Regions from separate parts of the Salinivibrio sp. PR919 genome, predicted to be linked through region 3. Evidence: predicted binding sites of a transcription regulator. Region 3 holds the regulator's gene; each other region holds the start of a gene.
The links. Region 3 encodes CRP, which controls carbon source genes, mostly activating them, when cyclic AMP is high. Its sites were predicted from a motif close to TGTGANNNNNNTCACA; they were not measured.

Region 1 (3,303 bases), on a different contig from region 3:
AAGGTTTTAGCCACTTGATGCATTTGCCAATAGGAGGCGAATAGCACCAGTGATGCGGTTTCGCCTTCCAAATACTCAAGCACTTTATCGCTAAGCACATCGGTGAACTGTTTTGCTTGTGGCTCACAGGGCATAGCAGGCACTATCAGCCTTGCTTGATTGGTATAGTCAAAGGGGGAGGGTAACGCTAAATAGCGCGTGCCATCGCTTTCGCTTAGACCGACTTGGCGACAAAAATAGCTAAACCGATTGAGAGCTCGCAATGTGGCAGAGAACAGCCCGACACCAGCTGCCCGAGACCACAGCATTTGATCTAGGCGCCAGCCGACTTCTAACGGTGAGACGTGGACCCAGCGATCATCCTCACGCTCTTGGCAACGTTGTACCCAACGCGCGAGAGGTGCACCTTTGTTTGCGTTGGGTTGTGCCATCAGGGACCAGACTTTTTCTAGGTTCTCGAGCCGTTGTAAGAAAAAGGCACTTTCCGCAAGCGCAGGGTCGGCGAGCTTGGCCGAAATGTCATTTTCTTTCAGTCGCTCGTTGATCAAATCGTGAATTTTCGCCAAGCTCTGGTTGGCTTTTTTACTCGCTTGCTTCAATTGCTGGCAGGGCTCTACCAAGGCGTCAGGCAGTTCGCCATCAACAAAACGGTAGCAGCCATCCTCATTGATGGGTAACCCACTAATAATTTGGTTGGTGTCGCGTAAAGTGGGGATCAGCACTTGGATCGCGTCTAATAAACTATCCACGAAGCGGCTTGCGCGCTTCATATCCGCGGTATTACCGAGCTTAACCGCGGCTTGGTTGAGCTTTTGTAGCCATCCAGTCGCACCGAGTAAACTGGCATTGGCGGCAGAAAAGTCGCGCGCGACTGTGGGTAAATGGTGGGCTTCATCAATCATATAAAGACATTGCTCTGGCTCGGGCAAGATCACCCCACCACCCAGCTCGAGATCGGCCAGTAGTAGGCTGTGATTGACGACCACAACATCCGCTTTATCCATCGCCTCGCGTGCCTTGGCGAAGGGGCACTGACGATGAGCGTTCAATCCGGCGTGGCAGGTGTGCTTGTCTGACGCAATGGCTTGCCAGAGGTGATCGGCAATCGGCTTGGGCCAGCTATCGCGGTCGCCATCCCACTTTCCGCGGCTAAATGCCGAGTACATGTCATTGAGTAGCCGTTGCTCGTTTTGCTTGGGCTCTTGGGTGAACAGCGCGCCTTGAATGCTGTCTGTATCTGCCACTGCACTTAATTTGTGTGCACAACAATATCGTTGGCGCCCTTTTGCCAGAATAAAATCAAACGGTTTTGGGCAGATGCGACGAAAAAATGGAATATCTTTATTGGCTAACTGCTCTTGCAAAGCCACTGTTGCGGTCGAAATCACCACTTTTTTATTGTTATTAAGCGCAAAGGGGATGGCCCCCATAAGATAGGCCATCGATTTGCCCACACCTGTACCCGCCTCCGCCACAAATAGCCGGCGCTTGTTGTCGTAATCGCCTGCTAGCGTTTTTGCAAGCTCTGCCACGAGATAGTTTTGTACCTTTCTAGGAACAAAGTGGGGAAGTTGCGCTTGTAGGGTTTGATAGCAGGCGCGGATGTCTGATTTTACGGCAGGGCTGAGCATCAATATGTCCGGCTTAAGGGAGAATGGCGCGCAGTATAGCACGACTCAAAAACGTGAAAACGATCCCGAACTGCAAGATTTCTTTACATTAATGAGATCCCAATCACGAATTTATATTGAACCAATTTGCCCTATCTTGCTGTTCTACTTGTCGATTAGGAAAGCGCCTATTTTAAGCTATTGAATAGTTTTTTATTCTGAAAAATTAATATTTTTTATATTAATTTGGTTTTTAATTCTGTTTTGTGCTGTCGTTAACTTTTATCAAGATTGGTTAATGTCTGACCGTTTACTGTGATCTTCATTCAGCGAAATCTTCTAACTATTTGTTTTTTAAACTTTGTGAGTTATGATCTGTACGGTTTAGGGTGAGTTGACAGAATCCTAATTGTTCTGCACGATTACCCACGAAGTTTCAGTGGATTGGCATTTTGTTCTTTGCAGCATTATGACAGCCACCATATAACAGAGTTCCAAAAAAGAACTCATAATGACTAAATAGAAAAGGCAGTGGATTAACCATGAAAAAGACTATTCTAGCAATGGCAGTTCCAGCTCTGCTGGCTGCTGGCTCAGCATCTGCAAGCATCAACCTGTATGACGCAGACGGCGTTAAAGTAGACCTATCTGGTGCAGCTGAAGTTCAGTACATGCAAGAAATTGGTAATGACAAAGACGGTATGTGGCGCCTAGATGATGGCGACCTTGCTGTTAATACTGAAGTTGCAGTGTCGCCTGAAATGAGCGTACTGGCTGGTATGTCATTTGAGTTTGAATCAGAAGAAGCTCTGACTAAAAACCCAACGAACGGTAACGTTGAAAACAAAGAACTGTTCGTAGGTTTCAAGAGCGACAGCTTCGGTCAAATCACTTTCGGTCGTCAATATCTCCTAAGTGATGATATTGGTATCACCAAAGATTATGAGCTTTCAATTTCATCTTTTGACGGCACTGAAGCAACTCACGGTGCGCAAGTGGCTAAATACGTCTACGACAACGGCACAGTGTATGGTGGTATTTCTACGCGTCAAGACAGCGATGGCAATGATGATGGAAACGCAGAACTGTCTATCATCGATGCGCGTTTAGGCTACCGTGTAGCTGACTTCGATATTCGTGGCTATTACTACAAAGCTGATGACGTTGGTGCAGATAAACCAGCTTCAAGCACAGATGTAACAGCGTATCAGTTTGAAGTTGAGTATGCAGGTATTGAAAATGTAGGCTTGGCAGCTTCTTATGGTAATGGCGAAGCTGAAAGAGTTGTAGGTGGTGCGGAAGTCGCTGATACTGATTATTTCTCTTTGGCTGCTGATTACACCATGGGCAATACTACCTTCGCTGCAGGCTGGGACCGCCAAGATCCAAAAGAGGGTGATAATGTCAACGGTTATTACGCTAACGTGACATATGCTCTGCACAGCAACGCTAAAGTATACGCAGAAATCGGCGATACTAACGCAGATAACGCTGACCTAGGCTACGTAGCGGGTATGGAAGTTAAGTTCTAATTGAGCTTAACGATACCACTACAGCATGTAGTATTCGTTCTAAAAAGCCGCCTTCGGGCGGCTTTTTTATTCATGGTTTTGGCGAATCAGTGAGAAAAGAATAATGAAGCAGTTGAAATGGGCTGGACTAGCGTTGGGTGTCACCCTGTTATCAGGTGTCG
Region 2 (3,303 bases), on a different contig from region 3:
TTTCCGCTGCCTGCGTGAAAGTGGCCTTACCGCCTTCTTTACCCGCAGCTCAGCCGCGAATATCCCTGTGAATATGCAGCTGTGCCGTAAGCTCAAGCTTGATGAAGATACTTACTCTGTCTCGATTCCACTCGGGGCAACGATCAACATGGGTGGCGCGGCAATCACCATCACGGTTCTTACACTCGCCGCGGTACATACCTTAGGGATTGAAGTGGATATTGCCACTGCAATTCTGCTTAGCATTGTTGCCGCAGTGTCTGCGTGCGGTGCATCAGGCGTTGCTGGCGGCTCACTCTTGCTGATCCCACTGGCGTGTAACTTGTTTGGTATCCCACACGAAATTGCCATGGAAGTGGTCGGTGTTGGCTTTACCATTGGTGTGTTGCAAGATTCAGCAGAAACGGGGCTTAACAGCTCAACAGACGTAGTCTTTACCGCCGCAGCCTGTATGGGTGAAGAGCGTAAAAACGGATAAGCCGATAAAGGGCGTTTTATCGGCAAAAGGCGGATAGCGCTCCCATTCAGGTTTGATACAAAAAAGCAGGTGCTTGGCACCTGCTTTTTTCGTTTATGCGCTCGTTACTAGCCTTCCAGTACCTTCATGAGTAGTTTGCCGTCGTACATGGCTTGTTTCACCATCGCAGCGCCCGGCATGGTCGCTTGCGTGTAGAAATAACTTTCTTCTAGCACTAAGTTTTGGCTGTATAAAGGGATGGTTTGCGTCTTTAAGCATTCCATGATTGCTGGATAGAGCACCGATTTCGCCCGGTTAAACTCGCCGCCAAATAATATTTTTTCCGGATTAAATAAATTCACCACGATGGCGATCGCCGTTCCTAGGTGATGGCCAAGCTCTGTAATCACGCGTTGCGCCAACGCATCACCGGCGACGGCGGCATCACAAATCGCGTCAATGGTGAGGGTTTTACCGCGCAATTGACTAGGGTGCCCCTCTGCGAGCAAGGTTTCTACCTGCTCAATGACCGCGGCTAAACTTGCCACGGTTTCTAAGCAGCCATAATTGCCACAAAAGCATCGCTTACCAAATGGCTTCACTTGAATATGACCCAGCTCACCCACATTCCCCACGCGCCCTTGGAGTACTTTTCCTTCTAGGATAATCCCAGCCCCAACGCCATTGTGAACGGCAATCAGCACCGCGCTATCTGATTCTTTCGCGTTACCAAATAACTTTTCAGCCAGCGCCCACGAGCGGGTATCATTACCCACAAAAACCGGTAATCCTGTTTCTCGATGCAGGACGGGTCCCAATGGCATATGGCTAACCTCAAAGTGCGGCATTTGAATGACCGTTCCTTGCGCACTATTCACTAAGCCTGGCAACGACACCGCGATGCTTGTCACGCGATCCACCACGTCATGATGACGCGAAAAGAAGGCTTTAACGTACTCGACAACGGTCGCTAGCAAGGCCTCTTGAGGCATCACCGCCAACTCATGGCGTTCTTGTACCAGAATGTCACTGCTTAACGAGTGCAAAGCCATCGTGAGGTAACCGCGCCCTAAACGCATCGATAAGAATTGCCACCCGTCATTGTCCAGCATCAACCCAACGGCGGGTCGACCACGCATACTGGTTTCTTGAATTTGTGTTTCTTTGACAAGGTGTGCGTCCATTAGCTCACGGACAATTTTAGTAATACTGGCAGGTGCCAGCTGGCTGCGTTTGGAAAGCTCGATGCGCGAGATAGGCCCAAAGCGGTCGATCAAGTTGTAAACTGTGCCGGCATTTTTGCGCTTGATATGATCAATATGCCCCGGCTGCCCAATAATCATGCCCTGTCCTATTACTGCTGGGATCTGGCGATCCTATTCATGATGATGCGTATAATTGAATTTTTTTACTTTGCGAACTAATTGTGAAGCACAATAAGGTCGCCGCGTGATATCTATCACTTTAAGGTGTGAAAATCGCGTTTAGCCTCACGAAACCATACGATTTAGTAACTATGGTAAAAATCCAATCAATCGTGAAAAAGCAAGATCTGCGGAGGATAAATTGGCATAATGCGCCGTCGAATCGAACCGCCAGAAAGCATGATGTACCGAGTAAACGAAATATTTGAAACTATTCAGGGAGAAGGCACATTTACTGGCGTGCCCTCCGTCTTTGTCCGCTTGCAAGGTTGCCCTGTCGGCTGCGCTTGGTGCGATACCAAGCAAACATGGGAAACCGATGATAACGATCAGCAAGACAAGATATTTATTATCGATAAGTCAGAAGACTCGCCTGCTTGGTGCTGGCTGAGTGCGAAAGATATTGCGACAGAAATCACCCAACGCTATCAGGCTAAACACATTGTGATTACTGGGGGGGAGCCTTGCCTATACGACTTGGTGCCCTTAACCGAGGCGCTAGAAGCGGTTGGGTGTCAGTGCCAAATTGAAACCAGTGGCACATATGAGGTCAAAACCAGCCCGCAGACTTGGGTCACGGTGTCACCTAAAATCAATATGCGCGGCAAATTACCGGTACTAGCCAGTGCGATGGCGCGCGCGAACGAAATCAAACACCCTGTGGGTACCGAAAAAGACATTGCACAGTTAGATGCGCTGCTTGGCGACTGTCCACCTTCACCGAAGGCAACCATTGCGCTACAGCCGGTCAGTCAAAAGTCTCGTGCCACCAAGCTATGTATTGATACCTGTATTGCGCGCGGCTGGCGCTTGTCGATACAAACGCACAAATATTTAAATATTGCCTAGCGCAAATAGATAAAAACTCGGGTGTCGGCCGATACTTCGCGGGCGAGTTCAACCGCACGACATGAATAATATCGATCAAAAAGCCGAGTGTTATCACTCGGCTTTTATTTATTCACCGCGGTAAGTACAGCCTGCGGTGCAGGTTTCTTTCACCATTACCTTGCTTAATAAAGGCAGGTTTGGCTTGACCTGTTGCCATATCCAACGCGCCAACACTTCGCTGGTTGGGTTTTCCAGCCCTTCAATCTCATTGAGATAGTAGTGGTCAAGACGATCATAGATAGGCTTGAAAGCGGCTTTGATGTCAGCGAAGTCGATCACCCAGCCTGTGTGTGGGTCAACCTCTCCTTCAACATACAAACGCACCATAAACGAGTGACCGTGCAAACGCCCACATTTGTGCCCTTCTGGCACATTCGGTAAGTGGTGTGCGGCCTCAAAGGTAAATTCTTTAAACAGTTCAGTTGTCATACTGCCAAATCCCATCAACAACAAGATGGCGCATGCTACTCAACTTCCCTGACCGACACAATCTCTATCCCTGAGATCAGCGCGATTATAGCCAACGCAAAC
Region 3 (3,303 bases):
TTGCCTGCGATCCGCACCCCTTTGACCATCATTCATGCCAAAGACGATCCTTTTATGACCGACGCGGTGATCCCAACCACGCCATTACCGGCCAATATACGCTATCAACTCACTGACCATGGCGGACATGTTGGGTTTGTCACTGGCCGTTGGCGTGCACCGCGTTTATGGTTGGAAGAGGCAGTGCCCGCGTGGATAGCTGAGCAACTCGACACCTGATGCCCCTATTCGTCACGATAAATTGTGACTGAATCGACATAGATACACTGCACCTACGCGCATAATTCGGTAAAATGGGAGCTAATTCACAACCTAAGCACGGAGATGGCGTCCGTGCCATCTAGGTGTCAGCAAAAGGTGATGTAGTATGATGGTTCCATGGCAATCTGTGCCAGCCGAAACCTTGACCAATTTAATTGAGCACTTTGTGTTGCGGGAAGGGACAGATTACGGTGAGCAGGAAGTCAGCTTTGCTGAGAAAGTTGAACAAGTGCGCGAACAATTAAAATCCGGCGATGCCGTGATTGTATACTCTGAGCTGCATGAGACAGTGGATATTCGTCGTCAGCGCGATCTCAGACCGTAACACCGCCTCCCATTGTGGGCTGCGGTGTAAATTCAGACTGATCAATGACAGGGCTCGTCATGTCGGCTAAACACCCAATCATCGCTGTGACCGGTTCATCTGGCGCAGGCACAACCACGACCTCCGAAGCGTTTCGCAAGATGTTCAATATGATGAACATCAAAGCCTCTTGGTTAGAGGGCGATAGCTTTCACCGCTTCACGCGGCCAGAGATGGATGTTGAGATCCGTAAAGCACGTGAACAAGGTCGTCATATTAGCTACTTTGGCCCCACGGCCAACGACTTCCCACGCCTTGAGCAATTTTTTAAAGAATATGGCGAACAAGGCACCGGCAAGTATCGTCGTTATCTACACACCTTTGATGAAGCCGTGCCTTATAATCAAATGCCGGGCACCTTCACTCCCTGGCAAGATCTGCCTGAAAATACCGACGTATTATTTTATGAAGGCTTGCATGGCGGAGTGGTGGATGGTGACGTCAATGTCGCCCAACATGTTGATTTACTGATCGGCATGGTGCCTATCGTTAACTTGGAGTGGATTCAAAAGTTTGTCCGCGATACGCGCGACCGCGGCCATTCCCGCGAGGCCGTTACGGACTCCATTGTGCGTTCCATGGACGATTACTTGCACTATATTACGCCGCAGTTTTCTCGCACGCATATTAACTTCCAACGCGTCCCAACCGTAGATACATCTAACCCGCTGAATGCAAAAGGGATCCCGTCACTCGACGAAAGTTTTGTCGTGATCCGCTTTCGTGGCATGAAGAACGTCGATTTTCCTTATTTACTGCAAATGATCAGTGGCGCCTTTATGTCTCGGCACAACACGCTGGTCGTGCCCGGCGGTAAAATGGGATTTGCGATGGAGCTGATTATTCGCCCCTTGATCCAACAGTTGATTGAGAAAGGCAAGATAGGTTAAGCGCCGTAGCGCACTTAACGTGTATTACTTCTCAGGTCGTGATCTTAGCCACATTTTTGCCGAATTTTTAGGCGGTTGGCTTAGATCAAAATCAAGAAATCCAGATAGAAAAAAGATACACTCTTGTTAACATACAGTGAGCTTGTAGCCTGCGCCAAGACCTCGTATTCTGTGCATTGGACTGATGGGTTTCCATTCAGACAAAGACAGGACGTCGTTGCCGGGCAACACATGCAGAGGAAATAAGTTATATGGTTCCAGGAAAACCTCAAACAGACCCTACACTCGAGTGGTTCCTTTCACATTGTCATATTCACAAGTACCCGTCCAAAAGTACTCTGATCCATGCAGGGGAAAAGGCGGAGACCTTGTACTACATCGTGAAAGGTTCTGTGGCCGTACTAATCAAAGATGAAGAAGGCAAGGAGATGATCCTGTCTTACCTTAACCAAGGTGACTTCATCGGCGAACTTGGTCTGTTCGAAGAGGACCAAGAGCGCACCGCATGGGTACGTGCGAAATCACCTTGCGAAGTGGCAGAAATTTCATTCAAGAAATTCCGCCAGCTGATCCAAGTTAACCCAGACATTTTGATGCGTCTCTCCTCTCAGATGGCGCGTCGCCTGCAAGTGACCAGCCAGAAAGTGGGAGACCTTGCCTTCCTGGACGTGACCGGCCGCATTGCACAAACCCTACTGAACTTGGCGAAGCAACCTGACGCCATGACTCACCCTGACGGCATGCAAATCAAGATCACGCGTCAGGAAATCGGTCAAATTGTTGGCTGTTCGCGTGAGACGGTTGGGCGTATCCTTAAAATGCTGGAAGAGCAGAATCTTATCTCAGCTCACGGTAAAACCATTGTGGTTTACGGCACACGCTAATCCTCGCGTGTTGCGATAAAACCGGCGCTTTTGCGTCGGTTTTTTATTTTTATTGACTGGAAACTCATTACCTAAGTTCTACACTTCAAAAACGACCCATCTAACAACTGATTAACAGGATGTCGTTTATGAGAAGCTTACGTCACACCCTTGCTGCATTGCTACTCGCGGCGGTTTCTTCAACTGCTGCGGCGAATATCACCATTGTCCACCCAGAACCACGGGCTGGCTCTGCCCTCGATTTATACGCTATCGACTTGATTGAGTTTTTAGCGGAAAAATCGGGTGAGTCTGTCACGTTACAGGCCTTTCAAGGCCAAATTGGCTCTCAGTCTCGTAAAGTAGAAATGCTGAAACAAGGACGACTGACGGTAGATTGGCTCGGGGCCGACCGTACCCTTGAGTCAGAGTTACTTCCCATCCGTTATCCAGTTTTTCGGGGTCTCTTAGGCCATCGCTTGTTCATTACTAATCAAGCCACCGAACCCAAGCTTGCACAAATCAGTGACCAAGCAGGGCTCAATAATCTGACCATGATCCAAGGGCAAGGCTGGGCCGATGTGAAGGTCTTGCAGTCAGCGGGATTTCGGGTTCGAGAAATTTCAAGCTTTGAGAATATCTTTAAAGCCGTCGATACCGGACGGGCAGACCTCTTCCCGCGTGCGCTTATCGAACCTTTTAGCGAACTGGCAGAGCGACCTCAATATGCAAATCTGTTGGTCGATCCGCACTTAATGCTGATCTATCGCTTCCCGATGTTCTTGTTTGTATCGCCCCAAAACCCAGAGGTGGCGACCATGCTCAATGATGCCTTTGCGGCCGCCTATCAAGACGGATCCTTCATCGAATTTTTTGAGAATGCGCCTCTGGTAAAAGAGACCTTTGAGAAAGCCAATATTGGTGA

Region 1: a site for CRP is predicted at 1,724-1,739, ahead of dinG (ATP-dependent DNA helicase DinG). Genes of this name have one in related genera too.
Region 2: a site for CRP is predicted at 1,906-1,921, ahead of mlc (sugar metabolism global transcriptional regulator Mlc). Genes of this name have one in related genera too.

Annotation. Positions count from the first base shown of each region.
Region 1 is NZ_MUFL01000005.1:48,334-51,636, reverse strand. Features, by position in the region: gene dinG (ATP-dependent DNA helicase DinG) at 1-1,631, opposite strand, end outside; gene BZG83_RS01755 (porin) at 2,153-3,142, shown strand; gene BZG83_RS01750 (YccT family protein) at 3,246-3,303, shown strand, end outside.
Region 2 is NZ_MUFL01000020.1:26,739-30,041, forward strand. Features, by position in the region: gene sstT (serine/threonine transporter SstT) at 1-478, shown strand, start outside; gene mlc (sugar metabolism global transcriptional regulator Mlc) at 586-1,800, opposite strand; gene queE (7-carboxy-7-deazaguanine synthase QueE) at 2,065-2,730, shown strand; gene queD (6-carboxytetrahydropterin synthase QueD) at 2,839-3,201, opposite strand.
Region 3 is NZ_MUFL01000021.1:14,053-17,355, forward strand. Features, by position in the region: gene BZG83_RS05950 (hydrolase) at 1-219, shown strand, start outside; gene BZG83_RS05955 (YheU family protein) at 368-586, shown strand; gene BZG83_RS05960 (phosphoribulokinase) at 646-1,515, shown strand; gene crp (cAMP-activated global transcriptional regulator CRP) at 1,767-2,399, shown strand; gene BZG83_RS05970 (hypothetical protein) at 2,528-3,303, shown strand, end outside.